Paraglaciecola psychrophila 170: one gene and its partners. The protein of the gene in region 3 interacts with the protein of the main gene of each other region in a pairwise test. Links are inferred from orthologs where the notes say so. Each region holds a gene or a part of one and is shown on either strand. Other genes may lie near its edges. The genes, in order: pnp, C427_RS15965 and srmB.

Region 1 (3,111 bases), 290 kb from region 3 along the record:
GATTTAGAATACTAGCACTACTATTTATAGAAACAAGCGTTGCAGCCTCATCTGTTTTTCTGGAATGAATCTTAAATAGCTAGGTTATTACGTCTCGATTTTTTGGTGCTGTTATTAAATGTATGTAGCTATGATTGAGAGGATAATTAATTTTTCAGGCTGTACAACTATCAAGTATTGAGCGACATTCTTGCCAATTATTATATGAAGAGCTGCAAGCTAAGAGGAAAAGTGAGTTGCTCTATGTAACGGCGTCAATAAACGCAATAAATCACACTCTTTATAACAATAACAATAACAATAACAATAACAATAACTTTAAATGTTTGTTTTAGGTTGTTCAAGCATATTGACAGCAAGCCACTAACAGCCATAGCAGCACCAATAAACATTTGGAAAAGTTCAATTTTTTTGCAATAAAAAAGGAGCCTTTCGGCTCCTTTTTTAACAGTTAGACATGAGTCAACTGATTATTCATTACCTTCAGCAGCTTCTGGAGCAGCCGGTTTCTCAGTCAAATCTTTGATACTCAAACGTATACGATTCTGACGGTCAATTTCAACAACCTTAACGTCTAGCACTTGGCCTTCTTCTAAGAAGTCAGAAACCTTATTAACACGTTCGTGAGCGATTTGTGAAATATGTACTAGGCCTTCTTTACCAGGTAAAATTTCAACAAACGCACCAAAATCAACGATACGCGTTACTTTACCAGAGTAAGTTTTACCCGACTCCACTTCAGCAGTGACTTGCTCAATCTTAGCAATAGCAATTTGCGCTTTAGCTAGTTCAGTTGCAAAAATCTTAACCGTACCGTCATCTTCGATTTCGATATTACATTCAGATGCTTCAGTAATAGCACGGATCATCGCGCCACCTTTACCAATTACGTCACGAATTTTGTCTTTATCTACTTTCATTTTATAGATGCGCGGAGCGAACTCAGACATCTCTTCACGGTGACCAGAAATCGCTTGGTCCATCACGCCTAGAATATGCAAACGCGCTTCTTTAGCTTGTTTTAAAGCAACCTGCATGATTTCTTGAGTGATACCTTCGATTTTGATATCCATTTGTAAAGCAGTAATACCATTAGTAGTACCTGCCACTTTAAAGTCCATATCGCCTAAGTGATCTTCATCACCCAAAATGTCAGATAGAACCACAAAGTTTTCGTCATCTTTCACTAAGCCCATTGCAATACCCGCAACAGAAGCTTTAATAGGAACACCCGCATCCATCAATGCTAAAGACGTACCACAAACAGACGCCATTGAAGACGAACCATTTGATTCAGTGATTTCAGACACAACACGTACCACATATGGGAAATCTTGCTCAGACGGCATAACCGCTTGAATCCCACGTTTAGCTAGACGACCATGGCCGATTTCGCGACGCTTAGGAGAACCCACAAAACCAGTCTCGCCTACACAGTAAGGAGGAAAGTTGTAATGTAACATGAAGCGACTGTCTGTTTTACCACTAAGACCGTCAATCATCTGCGCGTCACGCTCTGTACCAAGGGTGGCAGCAACGATTGCTTGAGTTTCACCACGAGTGAACAAAGCAGAACCGTGAGTACGTGGCAACAAACCAGTGGCAACGTTAAGGGCACGGATCATCGCAGGATCACGACCATCAATACGAGGCTGACCAGCAAGAATACGTGAACGTACTACGTCACTTTCAAGGGTATGCATCATTTCAGATACTTCTTTGGCGTTTTGCTCTGCATCGCCAGCAACGATAGTTTCGACTGTTTGACTAGTCAAAGCGTTGATTGCGTCTTTACGCTCCATCTTGTCAGAGATCTGGTAGGCTTCTGTCATGCCAGCTTCAGCTAATTCTTTTACTTTGGTTTTAAGCGCAGTGTTTTCTGGAACGCCTTGCCAATTCCACGAAGGTGTATTCACCTCAGCAGCAAATTCAGCTATTGCACCGATAACGGTTTGTAATTGCTCGTGACCATACATAACAGCACCAAGCATCACTTCTTCAGATAAAATATCAGCTTCAGATTCAACCATCAATACTGCGTTTTTAGTACCAGCAACCACTAGGTCTAACTGACTAGCTTCAAGTTCAGAAGTACGGGTATTTAATACATATTTCTCATCAGTGTAACCCACGCGCGCCGCACCGATAGGACCATTAAATGGCATACCAGAGATAGCTAGAGCGGCAGACGCACCGATAAGAGAAATAATGTCAGTTGGGATTTCAGGGTTAGCTGAAACAACAGTGATGATAATTTGCACTTCGTTCATAAACCCATTTGGGAATAAAGGACGAATTGGACGGTCAATCAAACGAGACGTGAGTGTTTCGTATTCAGAAGGACGGCCTTCACGCTTGAAGAATCCACCAGGAATTTTACCAGCAGCGTAAGTTTTTTCTTGATAGTTAACTGTCAATGGGAAGAAGTCTTGACCAGGCTTAGTATCTTTTTTACCAACAACAGAAACCAATACACAAGTATCATCCATACTTGCCATTACAGCTGCGGTGGCTTGACGAGCGATTACGCCCGTTTCTAGAGTAACAGTATGCTGACCATACTGAAAAGTTTTAGTGATAGGAGTCATTTTTTTCCTTTAAATAATTTTCAAATTGTCCCACTTAGGACAATACTCTTTTTGCTTTCTATATATATCGCTTTCAAATGCGGCGCATAGTGTATACCCAAATAACTTCAAAATACACATTTCAGGATGAATTTTAAGGGATTAAAAGATGGTGAAAATTTGTTAATTGGGTTTGAATCAAAAATAGCCATCACAGGGCCTGACGGCTGGAGTAAATTCCTTTAAGAACCACTGGAAAGGTTCATAAATCATACATTTAATTGATCTGGGTATAATTGTTTTTTTTGAAAAACAGTCTATGGAATGGGAGTATGATTATGGGTTTTTACGTTCGTCTACAGATAAGAAAATTTACTTTCAGTGACAACTTTAATTATATACCCCGTGGACAAATGGAAACAATCGTAGCTAATTGCCACATATTTGCTAATTATTAATAAATCACTAACATGGACTCTTAGATTAGTGTCTTAACCACTATCATTTTCTTTAATTTCAGGCTGCCCCCAAGCAAGTCTTCATC
Region 2 (2,996 bases), 2.2 Mb from region 3 along the record:
TTTTCTTCAAATACATAAACCAAATTAAAAACAACACAACAGGAATGAGCACTAAAAATTTAATCAAGATCACCTCGTCTCACAATTATGGCAACCTTGATTTTAGGGAGAACAGAATAATATGCAATCTATACTAGGTATTTGGTGTCTAATTGCATATAATCCGCGCGAATTTTTATGTGTCTATTTATGTGTCTATTTACGTGTCCATTAGGACTAAATATTAAGACCAAATATTAAGACGAAATATTACTAATACTGGAGTAAAGAAAATGGCCTTAGAACGAACTTTTTCTATTATTAAGCCCGATGCAGTTGCAAAGAATGTTATCGGTGGTATTTACAACCGTTTTGAGTCTGCTGGCCTTAGATTAGTGGCGTCTAAAATGCTACATTTGAGTAAAGAGCAAGCAGAGGGGTTTTATGCTGAGCATAGCGAACGTCCATTTTTTGCTGCTTTAGTTTCTTTCATGACATCTGGTCCTGTTATGGTTCAAGTGTTAGAAGGTGAAAATGCTGTTTTGAAAAATCGTGAAATAATGGGGGCAACTAACCCTGCTGATGCTCTAGCTGGTACGTTACGTGCTGATTATGCAGCTTCAATTGATGAAAATGCTTGCCATGGTTCAGATGCTCCTGAATCAGCGGCCCGTGAGATTGCTTATTTCTTTAGTGATGAAGAAATCTGCCCACGCACTCGTTAAGCTTAAATCAGTTTTGATAAAGGGAGCTTAGGCTCCCTTTTGTGTTATTTATTATATGTGCTGCAAAAACTGAGTAATCGGTTAAAATAGCAGTAGTTTCGTTTAAGTATTGAGGTTTATTGTGTCAACTGAAGTGGTATCTGCCCAACCTAAAAAAATTAACTTACTTGATTTAACTCGAGAAGGTTTGCGTACCTTTTTTAATGAAATGGGAGAAAAACCTTTCAGAGCAGAGCAAGTCATGAAATGGATCTATCAGCAAGGCGTGGCAGATTTTGAACAGATGAGTAATCTTAATAAAGCCTTGCGAGCAAAACTTCAAGCCAAATGTGAAGTCAAAGCACCAGAAATCGCATATCAAAAGACTGCTGCCGACGGCACCATTAAATTTGCATTGAAGCTAGAAGGTGGCCAAGAAGTAGAAACGGTTTGGATCCCTGATGGCGACCGAGCGACTTTATGTGTGTCTTCACAGGTAGGTTGTGCACTTGAATGTACTTTTTGTTCTACGGGGCAACAGGGATTTAATCGTAATTTAAAAGTCTCTGAGATTATTGGCCAAGTTTGGCGAGTCGCAACCACAATAGGTCTGAATAATGATACTGCCAAACGTCCGATCACAAATGTAGTGATGATGGGTATGGGTGAGCCGTTGCTGAATGTTAAGAATGTGGTGCCTGCCATGGAGTTGATGTTGGATGATCTTGCTTTTGGTTTATCCAAACGCAGAGTAACTTTAAGTACTTCAGGTGTAGTCCCAGCTCTTGATATGTTGGGCGACCAGATAGACGTAGCGTTGGCTATTTCATTACATGCACCTGATAATGCATTACGTGACGTGCTAGTACCCGTTAATAAAAAATATCCAATTGAGGTGTTTTTGGCCAGTGTCAGAAGATACTTAGCTAAGTCGAACGCCAACCAAGGTAAGGTAACGGTAGAGTACGTGATGCTAAATGGGATTAACGATAGCACTGACCAAGCTCATGCACTTGCAAAGGTATTGGCCGATACCCCGTGTAAAATAAACCTTATTCCGTTTAATCCTTATCCAGGCTCGCCATACACCTGTTCTAGTAATTCGAGGATCGATCGTTTTGCTAAAGTCCTAATGGAATATGGGCTCATAGTTGTAGTTCGTCGTACTAGAGGAGACGATATCGATGCTGCTTGTGGGCAGTTGGTGGGTGAAGTGGTGGATCGCACCAAAAGAGTGTTGAAAAAACAGCTGAAAGGCGAGAGTATTTCAGTCAAAATGACTTAATAAATTTTTATCGACAATATGTCAAACAGGTCCTAATGAACTCTATGCTAAAAATGTTCAGTATTGTATTTATTGGGCTGATGCTGCTCAGCGCCTGCACCAGTCAAAGTAACCAAAATTACGGCCAAAATTTTGATCAAATTAAAGCATCTAAAACCCGCGTTTCTCTGGGTTTAACGTACCTTAGTAACGGAAACTTTAGACAAGCAAAATTTAATTTAGATAAAGCATTAGAATTTGCACCAAGATCAGCAGACGCCAATTTTGCTATGGCTTATTATTATCAAAGTGTGAATGAGTTAGAGCAAGCTGAAAACGCATATCAATATGCTATGGATCTTGATCCCCAAAATGCTAACATTGCGAATAGTTATGGTGCGTTTTTATGTCAAAATGGTGTTTATGAAAAAGCCAAAAAGTATTTCCTTAAAGCAGTGAACACCAGCAGTTATATTTCCAGCGCTGAGACTTACGAAAACTTAGCGTTGTGCAGTAGAAGTCAAGGTCAACCTGAAGACGCAATTCAATACTTACGTAACGCGGTTAATCATCAACCTGGTAGAGCTAACAGTTTGTTTTTATTTGCTCGCTCGTTAGTTGAGGTAGAAGATTGGCAAGAAGCTAGAGCTATACTCAGACGCTATGAAAAAATTGCCCAGATTAGTCCACAAAGTCTGTTGATGGCAATGAAGATAGAGCGTGGCACTGGCAACGACACTGCCGCAGCAAGTTATTCGAATATGTTATTAAAATTGTATCCAGATGATGCTGTGACCATAAAAATGTTATCTGATCAGCAGCCAGAACCTGAAGTTCCAGATAAAGCAGCCAAAGTTCCATTCTTGAACCAAGAAGCTGAAAAGGTCTCAGGATTAGTTGCATCTAAAGCATCTGAAAATATTTCTAATAGTTCAGGGGTTCTGCCTAAAAAGAATGAATTGTTATCAATCGAAAAAGTCGTCAAAATAGCAGTGCAAGATATTTCCCAAGCTCGTGAAGCGGTTGCAGAACAATCATCTATGCAAGCG
Region 3 (3,099 bases):
TAGCATAATCCTGTCGATAAATTGCAGCAAGTGACATAAAGTGCGGAATTTGCCATAAAAATAATAAACAACCTAAAACCCATGCTTCAACGCCAAAATGATTGGTAGCAGCGGTCCAGCCCATCATTGGCGGGATTGCGCCTGGGATAGCCCCAGCTAAAATAGCGACAGTAGAGTAAGGCTTTAAAGGTGTGTAAATCAGAACGTAACTTGTCAAGGTAATTAATGCTAAACAAGCTGTTAATGAATTAACCCCATAATAAAGTAGCAACATGCCTGTTAAGGACCAAACAAGTGTAACTGTAAGTGCGTGTCCAGAAGATAGTCTACCCGAGGGTATTGGACGCTTGCGAGTTCTCAGCATTAGCGCATCTCGTTTACGCTCCCACCATTGGTTCAAGCCATTGGCTCCCATCGCAGTAAGTAAAGTACCAAACAGGAAACAAAAAATTTCAACAAAAATGAGTTGTGATACCCCTAAACCGTAGCCAATAAGGGCAGTAAATAACACCAATAAACACAGCCTAAACTTGCCCAATTGTAAATAAAGGTCAAATCGAGATTTAAGTGTCCACGTATTATTAATCAAAGGGCACCACCTGGTTGGATTACAATACTAATCACAAGATTAGGTTAAATCTGAATAATTGTCATAGTTTGTGTTCATTCATTTCCTAATAAAAAACGCCAATATTAGAATACAAGAGAGCGCATCACTGTATATGCTTTTAAAAATGCATAAGCAATTCCCTCGCCACTCCTTTATAATCCCTAGTAATTCCCAAGCCAACGATAAAACAAGGCTTAAACATACATGTTTGAACAATTAGAACTAGACGATGACCTGATCCACGCGGTGACGGACTTAGGTTATAAAGAGCCTACCAGCATTCAATCGCTGGTCATCCCAGAAGCCATGAATGGCAAAGATATTTTGGCCTCTGCCCCCACGGGTACCGGCAAAACAGCAGCATTTTTACTACCTGCTTGCCAATTTATATTGGATTACCCCAGACGCCAACCAGGTTCGACACGAATTTTAATCCTTACCCCTACTCGCGAATTGGCGTTACAAATTTTTGAGCAAGCTAAAGCTATCAGTAAATACGTGCCACATATTGCATGCGGCGTTATCACTGGTGGCATCAACTACGGTACTGATCGAGATTTATTAGAAAAAAACTTGGATATATTAGTCGCTACTCCTGGCCGCTTATTCGAGCATATCGAAAAAGAAAGCTTTGACTGTCGTGATATCGAATGCCTGATTTTAGATGAAGCTGACCGCATGTTGGATATGGGTTTTTCTCCCGTTGTAAACCAAATTGCCGCAGAAGCACGATGGCGTAAACAAACCATGTTGTTTTCAGCCACATTAGAAGGCACTGGTATCGCCCGTTTTTCTGATGAGTTGTTGAATGATCCGGTGGAATTAGAAGCCGATTCAAGTCGTAAAGAAAAAGGTATCATTCACCAGTGGATACATCTTGCAGATGACGCTAAGCATAAACTGGACTTGTTAACTCATATTCTGAGTACACAAGTAGAAACGGCCATAGTGTTTGTTAAAACTCGTGAACGGTTAGCGACTCTGGTCGGCCAGTTGCAGTCTATCGATATTGATTGCGTTTGGTTACAAGGTGAAATGCCTCAGGATAAGCGTAATACTGCCATGGAGCGTTTTCGCACAGGCGAAGTAAAGATATTAATCGCCACTGACGTGGCAGCTCGAGGTATTGACGTGGATAACATCAGCCACGTTATTAACTACGATATGCCTCGCACCGCAGATGTGTATGTGCACCGTATTGGTCGAACAGGACGTGCCGGAAACAAAGGAACGGCTATTTCTATAGTCGAAGCTCATGACATTGCCGTAGTACCCAAAATTGAACGTTATACCGAACAAGTACTAAAACGTAGAGTGATTGCAGCTTTGCGCCCAGCGAATAAAGAAGCTAAACCCCCTGCTAAGAAAAAAATCAGTAATAAGACTAAAAAAGCAGTGATTAAGGCCAAACGTAACGTCAAAATCAAAAAACGCAAAAATAAAGGTCGAGGGAAAAAGACTCCCTAAACTAAAAATGTCAGAAGTTTCTGATTACGCGTCTTGGCGAATTTCGACTAAGTTAAAGTTCGCCAAGGTGTCACCTACCACCATTATTTTACAGCGTCCCCAACTTTTAGGGATTTTCCATTCGGTAAATTCTGCAACGGTATACTTTTCTCTTTTGTTATCACAACGCAGTTCTACCGTATCAAGCGTACCTGCGATATCGCTAAACATAAAACGGTTACGACTAAGAGAATGCCACCAATCACCATTGCTACCTACTTCTCCTTGCACAACAATAAAATCTTGATTTTTTAAGACCTGTCGAGCTTGAGTTGCATATTTTTCTAGGACACTGACTGTTTTTTCATTATCAGGACGCTGCTCAATTTGTGCAAATGTCTGTAAAGCATCTGAAAATAATGATGCCTTTATTTCTAAAATAAATTTTTGATGTAAAAGATAAATGTAATACTGGTCGCCAACATACTCGCTGCTTTTATTAGAATAAACGACTCTCCTAAGACTGCTTAATTGAGTGTTTTCTTGACCTTGTGCTTTTGCAATCTCTGACTTCAACATCCAAAACCATGCATCTTCGTAACTATTCCAGATCTTACCTTCGCCCATTTGGGTAATAAGTTGTTCAGCTAAGACGATATTATCTGTTTTTAGTGCCTCATCCGCATTTTTATATTCCCTGACAAATCGTTTTCTTCCACCCTTTATTCCTCTATCTAGCTTGAAATCCATTTGCACACTATTACGGCACTGTTCGATTTTTTCTCCGTTGCGGATAGCTGGAGAATATTGCCATTGTTTAATCGCTCTCAAACTCGCTTTTTCAAAGCCACGAATGCCAGATGAGTCTTCGATAACAGGATCAACCACTGCTCCATTTGCATCTACAACAAAACTTAGCTTGACCCAACCTTCATTTCCATTTCGAGCAGCTTTAGTTGGGAATCTAGGTGAAACACGTTCGATAGGTTCAGCCGGAATAATACTCTCTATCCACTCAACGTTGGATGATGGCTCAGGTTCAG

Evidence for each region.
Region 1: the proteins of srmB (region 3) and pnp interact in binary tests that used the Escherichia coli proteins (3 or more experiments, as listed by UniProt). The link is inferred for Paraglaciecola psychrophila 170 from one-to-one orthologs.
Region 2: the proteins of srmB (region 3) and C427_RS15965 interact in binary tests that used the Escherichia coli proteins (3 or more experiments, as listed by UniProt). The link is inferred for Paraglaciecola psychrophila 170 from one-to-one orthologs.

Annotation. Positions count from the first base shown.
Region 1 is NC_020514.1:1,744,116-1,747,226, reverse strand. What follows is about bases 30-2,977. They hold pnp (polyribonucleotide nucleotidyltransferase), read right to left. Parts: upstream 2,589-2,977; coding sequence 471-2,588; downstream 30-470. UniProt on the Escherichia coli protein: Involved in mRNA degradation. Catalyzes the phosphorolysis of single-stranded polyribonucleotides processively in the 3'- to 5'-direction. Also involved, along with RNase II, in tRNA processing.
Region 2 is NC_020514.1:3,647,452-3,650,447, reverse strand. Bases 64-2,896 are described here. They hold C427_RS15965 (bifunctional tRNA (adenosine(37)-C2)-methyltransferase TrmG/ribosomal RNA large subunit methyltransferase RlmN), read left to right. Parts: upstream 64-825; coding sequence 826-1,968; downstream 1,969-2,896. Other genes in these bases: pilW (type IV pilus biogenesis/stability protein PilW), read left to right, coding at 2,013-2,896; ndk (nucleoside-diphosphate kinase), read left to right, coding at 273-704. Outside these bases: more of pilW, read left to right, coding at 2,897-2,996.
Region 3 is NC_020514.1:1,456,174-1,459,272, reverse strand. Bases 10-2,945 are described here. They hold srmB (ATP-dependent RNA helicase SrmB), read left to right. Parts: upstream 10-814; coding sequence 815-2,077; downstream 2,078-2,945. Other genes in these bases: C427_RS06300 (energy transducer TonB), read right to left, coding at 2,102-2,945; cyoE (heme o synthase), read right to left, coding at 10-589. In the rest of the region: more of cyoE, read right to left, coding at 1-9; more of C427_RS06300, read right to left, coding at 2,946-3,099. UniProt on the Escherichia coli protein: DEAD-box RNA helicase involved in the assembly of the 50S ribosomal subunit at low temperature. Exhibits RNA-stimulated ATP hydrolysis and RNA unwinding activity. Acts before DeaD.